Regions from separate parts of the Ornithinicoccus sp. genome, predicted to be linked through region 2. Evidence: predicted binding sites of a transcription regulator. Region 2 holds the regulator's gene; the other holds the start of a gene.
The links. The regulator Rex, encoded in region 2, represses fermentation and respiration genes when NADH is low (regulators of the CRP and FNR family bind a similar motif). The targets are predictions, from matches to a motif close to CTTGTGAANNNNTTCACAAG.

Region 1 (4,406 bases), 1.5 Mb from region 2:
CGCCAGCCCGAAGGTGGCCGGCCACACCGACCGTGACTGCATCTGCCCCACGACTCCCTCGACCGTGGTGAGCAGGAAGCCGGACGGGAGTTTCTCCTCAAGTCCCATCGTTCACACCCATGCCTTCCGTGACCGGGACGCGCCGTCTGCCAGCGCCGCGTGCGTCGCCCTGACCGTCAGTCCCATTCCAGACCACCCCTGCTCCACTCATAGACGAACGGGACCGAGACCACGACGAGGAAGAGCAGCATCGCCACCACGGAGAAGAGCCCGACCTGGTCGAAGGCGACCGCGAACGGGTAGAGGAAGAGCACCTCGACGTCGAAGACGATGAACAGCATGGCGGTCAGGTAGTACTTGACCGGGATGCGCCCGCCGTCCCGGGCCGGGGGCGTCGGCTGGATCCCGCACTCGTACGCCTCGGCCTTGGCCCGGTTGTAGGTGCGCCGACCCATCACGGCACCACCCGCCACGGAGACACCCGCGAAGAGGAGTCCCAGCGCGAAGAACATCAGCAGGGGCAGATAGGTCTGGCTCATCGCCCACGCTCCTTTCGGGTGGCTCGCCGCGGCCCAATCCTAGGGGTGCTCGTGCCCATCATGCCGCAGGAGCGATCTTCGTGAGGGCCGTGATGATGCGGTCGTCGACGCGGCCGCCGTGAGGCTCCCCGAGGTTGGCCATCACCTTGAGGAGGAACTTCATCAGGGTCTTGCGCGGCAGACCGTACTTGGTGGCCAGTCGCATCACCTCGGGGTGACCGATCAGCTGGGCGAAGTGGCGCCCGAGCGTGTAGTAGCCGCCGAGCGCGTCCTTCATCACCCGCGGATAGGACTGCAGGACGCGTTCGCGGGCCTCCGGGGTGGTGCGGGCCATCGCCTGGGCGATGACCTCGGCCGCCAGCCGACCGGACTCCATGGCGTAGGCGATGCCCTCGCCGTTGAACGGGTTGACCATGCCGCCGGCGTCGCCCACCAGCAACAGGCCGCGGTCGTAGTGCGGCTGCCGGTTGAAGCCCATCGGCAACGCGGCTCCGCGGATCTGACCGACCTGCGTCTCCTCCGAGTACGTCCACTCCTCGGGCATGGTGGCCACCCAGCGGCGCATGACGTCCTTGTAGTCGACCTTGCCGAAGGCGTCGGAGGTGTTCAGGATGCCCAGCCCGACGTTGGAGGTGCCATCCCCCACCCCGAAGATCCAGCCGTAGCCGGGGAGCAGGATCTTCTCCCCCGCGTCGTTGGTGGACCACAGTTCGAGCCAGGACTCCAGGTAGTCATCGTCGTGTCGGGGGCTGGTGTAGTAGGTGCGCACGGCCACGCCCATCGGGCGGTCGTCCCGCTTGGGGCGGTCCATGGACAGCGACAGGCGCGAGGAGTTCCCGTCGGCGGCGACCACGACGGGCGCCCCGTAGGCCACCTCCTCGCCGGTCGGCCGGTTGTCCGAACCCATGACCTTGGCGCGGACTCCCACCATGTGGCCGGTGCGGTCATCCAGGACAGGGCCCACGACGTTGGTGAGCTGGTGCAGCTTCACGCCCCGGGACTGGGCGTGCTTGGCCAGGATGTCGTCGAAGTCCTGGCGGGTCCGCACCAGGCCGTAGGGCGGGAAGGCGCTGTTGTCCGGCCAGTCCAGCTGCAGCCGCATGCCGCCACCGATGATCCGCAGCCCCCAGTTCCGGATCCACCCGTCCTCCTCCGGGGTGGGCACCCCGAGGGTGATGAGCTCGCGGACCGCACGCGGGGTGAGTCCGTCACCACACACCTTCTCGCGGGGGAAGGCGGTCTTCTCCAGGAGCAGGACCTCGAGGCCGTGGGCGGCCAGGTATGCCGCAGTGGCCGACCCACCCGGGCCCGCACCGACGACGATCACGTCGGCCGTCTCGTCGAACCGGACGGGGGCGGTTGCGACCGACTGCTCACTCACCGAAGACGCCTCGCTTGTGAAGGGATTCACGAACTCCGGGCCAGTCTAGGTCCACCACGGAGGAACGATCACTAAGGTTTGCCTCACCCGAAACAGCGCTGCCGCTGGGGTCTGCCCGGCCCGCTCAGCGGACCCGGTCGGTGAGTTGGCGCAGCACGAGGGACCCCTCGCCTGCCAGGTGCGCCACCTGGGCCAGGTAGAGCTCGGCGCAGCCCAGGGCGTCGGTCATCGCGTCGTGCGGCGGGTAGGGGGGCAGCCCGACGTGCGCGCGGGCTGCAGCGAGGTGCAATTCCCCGTCTCGGACCGCGCCGTGGGCGCGGCCCCGGCGCAGCACCCGGCGGTGCAGGTGCACCGTGTCGACCACGGTGAAGGAGGGCGCCTCACCGAGCAGGCGGCGGCAAGCCCGGGTGAGGAAGCCCACCTCGATCACCGCGTGGTGGGCGAGGAGGACCCGGCCCTCCAGCGCCGCGAGGACCTCCGGGAGCACCTCGCGCAGGTCGGCGCCGGCGGCCAGGTCGTCGTCGGTGAGTCCGTGCAGCGTCGCGCTGTGCCCGACGCCGCGACCCGCCTCCGGGCGCACGACCACGTGCCGCGCACCGGACAGGTCGATGTCGCGCCCGTTGACCGGGACCAGCCCCACGGCCACCACGTCGTCGCGGGCGGGGTTCAAACCCGTGGTCTCCAGGTCGACCGCGAGCAGCCGCAGGTCCTGCACCGGACAGGCGGGGTCTGGTGTCGGGCCGGCGCTGTCAGGGTTGCGGCCGGTCCGACCGTCACGGCTCCACCACGGCGCAAGCCGGCGCCCCGTCATGACAGGTGCCCCAGGGCCATCCGCTGGGACAGCGACTGCTGCGCCGCCTGGACGATCCGGAAGGCGTCCCGCAGGTGACGCCGGTCGAAGTCGGTGAGGTCGGCGGGGTTCACGAAGTTGTCGGCGGCCCGCCCGGCCCGGACCTGGTGACCCTGGTGCCGCAACCGCACGTAGGCCAAGAACTCCAGCGCGTCCCGCAGCTCGGCGGCCAGGGAGCTGCTGAGCGAGCCGGCGAGCGCTGCGTCGGCGAGCCGCGTCCGCGTGTTCACCTCGCGCAGCCCGTGGCGCAGCGCGTGAACTCGTGCCAGGTCGACGACCACGGACACTCCCCCGTGCTTGAGGTCCAGGGTGTCGCGGTGCTCCCCCTGTCGGACGAGCGCGAAACCACGGAAGAAGCCGACCGGTGGGCGCTGCCCCACCGCGTGCGAGGCCAGATAGGCCAGGAACAGGGCCGCGTCGGCGGTCTGCGCCAGCACGTCGTGCCGCAGCCCCGTCACCAGGTCGTGGTCCCCGTGGAGGGGCCGCATGTCGAAGAAGATCGCGCCGTTGAGCACGGCCTGCGGCTGCGGGGTGTCCAGCCATCCCGCGAAGTGCTGCCGCCACGTGCGGACCGGGGCCCGCCACCGAGGGTTGGTGGCCATCACCTCACCCGGGCACTCGGCATACCCGCAGGCAGCCAGCCCGGAGCGGACCCGCACGGCCAGGTCGAGGAAGTACCCGTCGTGCGCGCGCTCCGCCTCGTCCGAGAGGACCAGGGCATTGTCCTGGTCGCTCGCCAGGCCCTGCTCCTGCCGGGCCTGGGAGCCGAGCACCACCCAGCAGTAGGGCACCGGGGGTGGCCCGAGAGCCTGCTCGGCAAGCACCAGCAGGCGCCGCTCGATCGCGTCCCCGAGCGCGGTCACCACCCGGCCGATGTCGTCCGCCGAGGCGTCCTCCGCCACGAGTTGTTGCAGGATCACCGGGATCCGCTGCGCGTACCGGGCCAACGCCGCCTCGTCGGCCGCCGCGGCGATGTCGGCCACGAGGTAGACCGGGTTGTTGTGCTCCAGCCGCATCAGGTCCGTCCCACTGACCAGGCCCCGGACCCTGCCGCTGCCGTCGACGACGGGCAGGTGGTGGATGGTGCGGCCCACCATTTCCATCAGCACCTCGAAGGCCAGTGCGCCCTCGCGCACCGTGGCGGGGTCGGGAGTCATCACGGCACCCACCGCGTCCTCGGTGGTGCGCCCAGTGGCCACCACGCGGGTCCGCAGGTCGCGGTCGGTCAGGATGCCCACCAGCCGTCCGGCCTCGAGGACCAGCACCGAGGAAACCCGTTCGTCGGTCATCAGCCGGGCCGCCTCGCGGATCGTGGCCGTCGGCCCGATGGTCACCGGGGGGCGCCGCACCAGGTCGGACACCTCGGTCTTGAGCACCGCCCCACCGCGTGCCGTCGCGTGCAGTACCCCGACCGCCCGACGCAACCGCGCCGTGTGCGCCTGCGTGTAGAACCCGGCGAAGCCCTCGTGCTCCCGACAGACCCGGTCGAACACCTCCCCCGGCACCACCAGCAGCAGGCAGTCCTCAAGGGCGGTGAAGTCATAGCGCGAGGGGGCCCGTTCGACCAGCGCCGACATCCCGAAGGAGGTCCCGGGGTCACTGCGTTCCACCAGGGCGCCCTCTGGATCGGTGATGT
Region 2 (4,406 bases):
TTCGCCCCCGCCTACAGCACCCGGGCCGCCTTCGAGTCATTCCTGGCTGCCGGCCGGGACCGCGACCGTCCCGAGCAGCACGCAGAGCAGGAGCTGATGTGACGCAGGTGCCGCCGCCCACCCCGACCGAGTCCGACCTGGAACGGCTGGTCATGCTCGTCATCCAGGCGCTGCGCGGGGCGGGTGCGGTCGCCGGCCTCACGGGTGCAGACCTGGACCGCGCCGTGGCGCAGACCCTGGCGTTCCTGCGCCGGCGTCTGGACGGTGACTACACCGTCGACGAGTTCGGGTTCGACGAGGACTTCACCGAGCACCTGGTGCTGCCGCTGCTGCGTCCCCTCTACCGCTCCTGGTTCCGGGTCGAGGTGCGCGGCGTGGAGAACATCCCGGCGCAGGGTGGCGCCCTCGTCGTGGCCAACCACAGCGGCACCGTGGCGCTGGACTCACTGATGACCCAGGTGGCCGTGCACGACGCCCACCCCCAGGAGCGCAACCTGCGGATGCTGGGCGCCGACCTGGTCTTCGGCACCCCGGTGATGGGCCCGGTCGCCCGCAAGATGGGCAGCACGCTGGCCACCAACGCGGACGCCGAGCGGTTGTTGCGCTCGGGCGAACTTGTCGGGGTGTGGCCAGAGGGGTTCAAGGGCGTGGGGAAGCCGTTCAAGGACCGCTACCGGCTGCAGCGGTTCGGTCGCGGGGGTTTCGTGGCCGCCGCGCTGCGCTGCGAGGTCCCGATCATCCCCTGCTCCATCGTCGGGGCGGAGGAGACCTACCCGATGCTCGGCAACGCCGCGGCGATCGCCCGGGTGCTCGGCCTGCCCTACCTGCCGCTGACCCCGACCTTCCCGTGGCTGGGGCCACTGGGCATGGTGCCGCTGCCCAGCAAGTGGCTCATCCAGTTCGGCGCCCCCATCGACACCACCAACCGGGGCGAGGGTGCGGCCGAGGACCCAGCGGTGGTCTACGAGCTCACCGACCGGGTCCGGGAAACGATCCAGCACACCCTCTATGAGTTGCTGCGGGACCGCACCTCGGTCTTCTTCTGAGGGGGCCGTATGCGGATCGGTCGCCCCAAGCGCGTCCCGCACCTGCCCGGCGGCGTGGTGTTGCTGGTGCGGGACGGCTGCCACCTGTGCGCCGACGCCCGCGAGGTGGTCGCGGCCACCTGTGCCGAGTCCGGCGAGTCGTGGACCTGCCTCCGGCTGGAGGACCGCCCCGAGCTGACCGATCGGTACTCCGACCTGGTGCCCGTGCTGTTCGTCGACGGGCGCGAGGTGGGTTACTGGCGGGTTGCCCCCGACGAGCTGCGCCGGGCGTTGCGGCGGCGTCGGCGGCGGCGCTGATCCGACTTTGTGCAAACGTTCACAAGGACTTAGGGTAGGGGGGTACCTGAACGACCGTCCGGGGCTCTGATATAAGGCGTCCGGATCCGAGAGGAGTCGGTGCCACCGTGATGTCCGAGCCCGCCCCCCGCGGTGTGCCCGAGGCGACGGTGGGGCGGCTGCCCGGCTATCTGCGGGCGCTCGGTCAGTTCGGGGAGCGCGGGGTGACCTCGATCTCCTCCGAGGAGTTGGCCGACGCGGCCGGGGTGCGCTCGGCGCAGTTGCGCAAGGACCTGTCCCGGTTGGGGTCCTACGGGGTGCGCGGCGTCGGGTATGACGTGGGGCAGCTCTCCGCCCAGATCTCGCGCGAGCTCGGCCTCACCCAGGACTGGCCGGTCGTCATCGTCGGCCTGGGCCACCTGGGCAGGGCGCTCGCCGGCTACCGCGGGTTCACCTCTCGGGGCTTTCGCATCGTGGCGCTCGCCGACCAGGACGACGCGGTCGTCGGGGAGGAGGTCGAGGGGCTCGTCGTGCAGACGCTCGCCGACCTCGCCGCCTCCGGGGAGCCGATCGCGATCGGCGTGATCACGACCCCCGCGGCAGCGGCGCAGGCGGTGGCCGACGATCTGGTCGCCATGGGCGTGCGCTCCGTCCTGAACTTCGCCCCGTGCCTGGTCACCGCGCCCGACGGCGTTGACGTGCGCCACGTCGACCTGGCCACCGAGCTGCAGATCCTGGCCTTCCACGAGCAGCGCCGAGCGCTGGCCGACCGGGGCACCGGGGAGCCCCAGGACGGCGTCCCGTCCGAGGAGGGAGTCGGATGAGCCTGCTGGTCGTCGGTCTGTCACACCACACCGCGCCGATGGAGCTCGTGGAGCAGGCCTCCACTGGCGACCGCCGGGGCGGCCGCCCTCGCCGCCGCCGTGCGCGCCGAGGGGGATGTCGCCGAGGCTGTGGTGCTGGCCACCTGCAACCGCACGGAGGTGTATGTCGACGCCTCCTCCTTCCACGGTGCGCTGCAGGACGTGGGGCGGGCCCTGGCCGGGCTGTCCGGGGTCGAGCTGGCCGCGCTGACCCCGCACCTGTACGTCCACTACGAGGACCGGGCGGTGCACCACCTGTTCGGCGTGGCCGCCGGACTCGACTCGATGGCGGTGGGGGAGAGCCAGATCCTGGGGCAGGTCCGCGCGGCGCTGCGATCGGCCCAGCACGAGGGAGCCGCCGGCGCCGCGCTCAACCCGCTGTTCCAGCACGCGCTGCGGGTGGGCAAGCGCGCCCACACCGACACCGGCATCGACCGGGTGAGCAGGTCGCTGGTGGAGCTGGGGCTGGACCGCGCCGCCGGCCACCTGCCGGACCTGACCACGGCGCGCACCGTCCTGATCGGCGCGGGCGCGATGTCCGGTCTGGCCGCCGCCACCCTGGCCCGAGCGGGCATCACCGACGTCACCGTCGTCAACCGCACCAGGAAGCGGGCCGAGCGGCTGGCGGCCCTGCACGGGTTCGCCTCGGCCGACTGGTCCCGTCTGGCCGAGCTCGGCTCCCAGGCCGACCTGGTCGTCACCTGCACCGGCGCGAGCGGGCATGTCATCGACGCCCCGGCGGTCCAGCGGGTGCGCGGGGAGGACCGTGCGCCCCTGGCGATCCTGGACCTGGCCATGCCCCGCGACGTGGCGCCCGAGGTCGGCACGCTGCCCGGGGTGGGTCTGTGGAGCCTGGCCGACCTGCAGGAGCGCGCGGCGCAGGAGGGCGCCGAGGTCGACCCCGCCGTGGCGGAGGTGCGGGACCTGGTGACCGGGGAGGTCGCGGCGTTCCTCGCCTCCCGCCGCGCCCAGGCCGTGGCGCCCACCGTGACCGCGCTGCGCTCCCGGGCCGCGAGCCTGGTGGCCGCCGAGCTGGCCCGGCTGGACCAGCGCCTGCCCGACCTGCCCGAGCGGGACCGTGAGGAGGTCCGGCGCACGGTGGAGCGCGTGGTGGACAAGCTGTTGCACACCCCGACGGTCCGGGTGAAGGCGCTGTCCGCGGGCGAGGACACCCACGGTGGCGACTACGCCAGCGTGTTGCGCGAGCTCTTCGACCTGGACCCCTACGACGTCGCGGCCGTCTCCCGGCCCCCCGAGACGGGAGGTGTGGTGTGAACCCGACCATGCGGCATACCCCTGTCCTCTCCGGGGGCGCACCCGGCGAGGAGTCCGCGGACTCCCGCATCCTGCGCCTGGGCACCCGGGCCAGTGACCTCGCCAGGACCCAGGCCGGCTGGGTCGCCGACCGGCTCCGGGCCGCGGGGCACGAGGTCGAGCTGGTGCCGGTGCGCACCGAAGGCGACGCCTCCAGCCGTCCCCTCAGCGAGATCGGCGGCACCGGGGTCTTCGCCAGCGCCCTGCGCCACGCGCTGCTCGAGGACCGGATCGACCTGGCCGTCCACTCCCTGAAGGACCTGCCGGTCGCGCCCGAGCCGGGGCTGGTCGTGGCCGCCGTGCCGGAGCGGGAGGACCCCCGCGACGTCGTGGTCTCCCGGGACGGGCTGGCGCTCGCCGACCTGCCCGCCGGATCGGTCGTCGGCACCGGGTCGCTGCGCCGCGCCGCCCAGTTGGCGCTGCTCGCGGGGCACTTGGAGGTGCGCGACATCCGCGGCAACATCGACAGCCGGATCGGGCAGGTGCGCTCCGGCGCGCTGGATGCCGTGGTGCTCGCCGCGGCCGGCCTAAGCCGGGTGGGCCGGCTGGAGGAGGTCAGCGAGACGCTGACCCTGGACCGGATGCTGCCAGCGCCCGGGCAGGGGGCCCTGGCGGTGGAGTGCCGCGAGGACGACGACGCGGTGCGCGACTGGTGCGCCGCCCTGGATCACGCCCCCACTCGGACGTGCGTCACGGCCGAGCGGGCCCTGCTGGCCCGGCTCGAGGCGGGGTGCACGGCGCCGGTGGGAGCCGTGGCCGACCTGGGGGACACCGGGGGGACCCTGACGTTGACCGGGTTCGCGGCCCTGGAGGGCCGCGCCGTCCGGCACCGACTGAGCGGCACCGACGCGGTGTCGCTGGGCCACGAGCTGGCCGACCGTTTCCTCGCCGACCTGGCGACCCCGGG

Region 1: the regulator Rex is predicted to act here: its motif matches at 1,934-1,953, upstream of AC1QRC_RS05870 (geranylgeranyl reductase family protein).

The regions. Positions count from the first base shown of each region.
Region 1 covers NZ_CM169976.1:1,130,443-1,134,848, reverse strand. Annotated here, with positions in the region: gene AC1QRC_RS05880 (NuoB/complex I 20 kDa subunit family protein) at 1-108, opposite strand, end outside; gene AC1QRC_RS05875 (NADH-quinone oxidoreductase subunit A) at 177-539, opposite strand; gene AC1QRC_RS05870 (geranylgeranyl reductase family protein) at 598-1,920, opposite strand; gene AC1QRC_RS05865 (exonuclease domain-containing protein) at 2,045-2,635, opposite strand; gene AC1QRC_RS05860 (DUF294 nucleotidyltransferase-like domain-containing protein) at 2,728-4,406, opposite strand, start outside.
Region 2 covers NZ_CM169976.1:3,563,937-3,568,342, reverse strand. Annotated here, with positions in the region: gene AC1QRC_RS17820 (NAD-dependent epimerase/dehydratase family protein) at 1-102, shown strand, start outside; gene AC1QRC_RS17815 (lysophospholipid acyltransferase family protein) at 99-1,046, shown strand; gene AC1QRC_RS17810 (glutaredoxin family protein) at 1,056-1,343, shown strand; gene AC1QRC_RS17805 (redox-sensing transcriptional repressor Rex) at 1,454-2,146, shown strand; gene AC1QRC_RS17800 (glutamyl-tRNA reductase) at 2,246-3,460, shown strand; gene hemC (hydroxymethylbilane synthase) at 3,457-4,406, shown strand, end outside.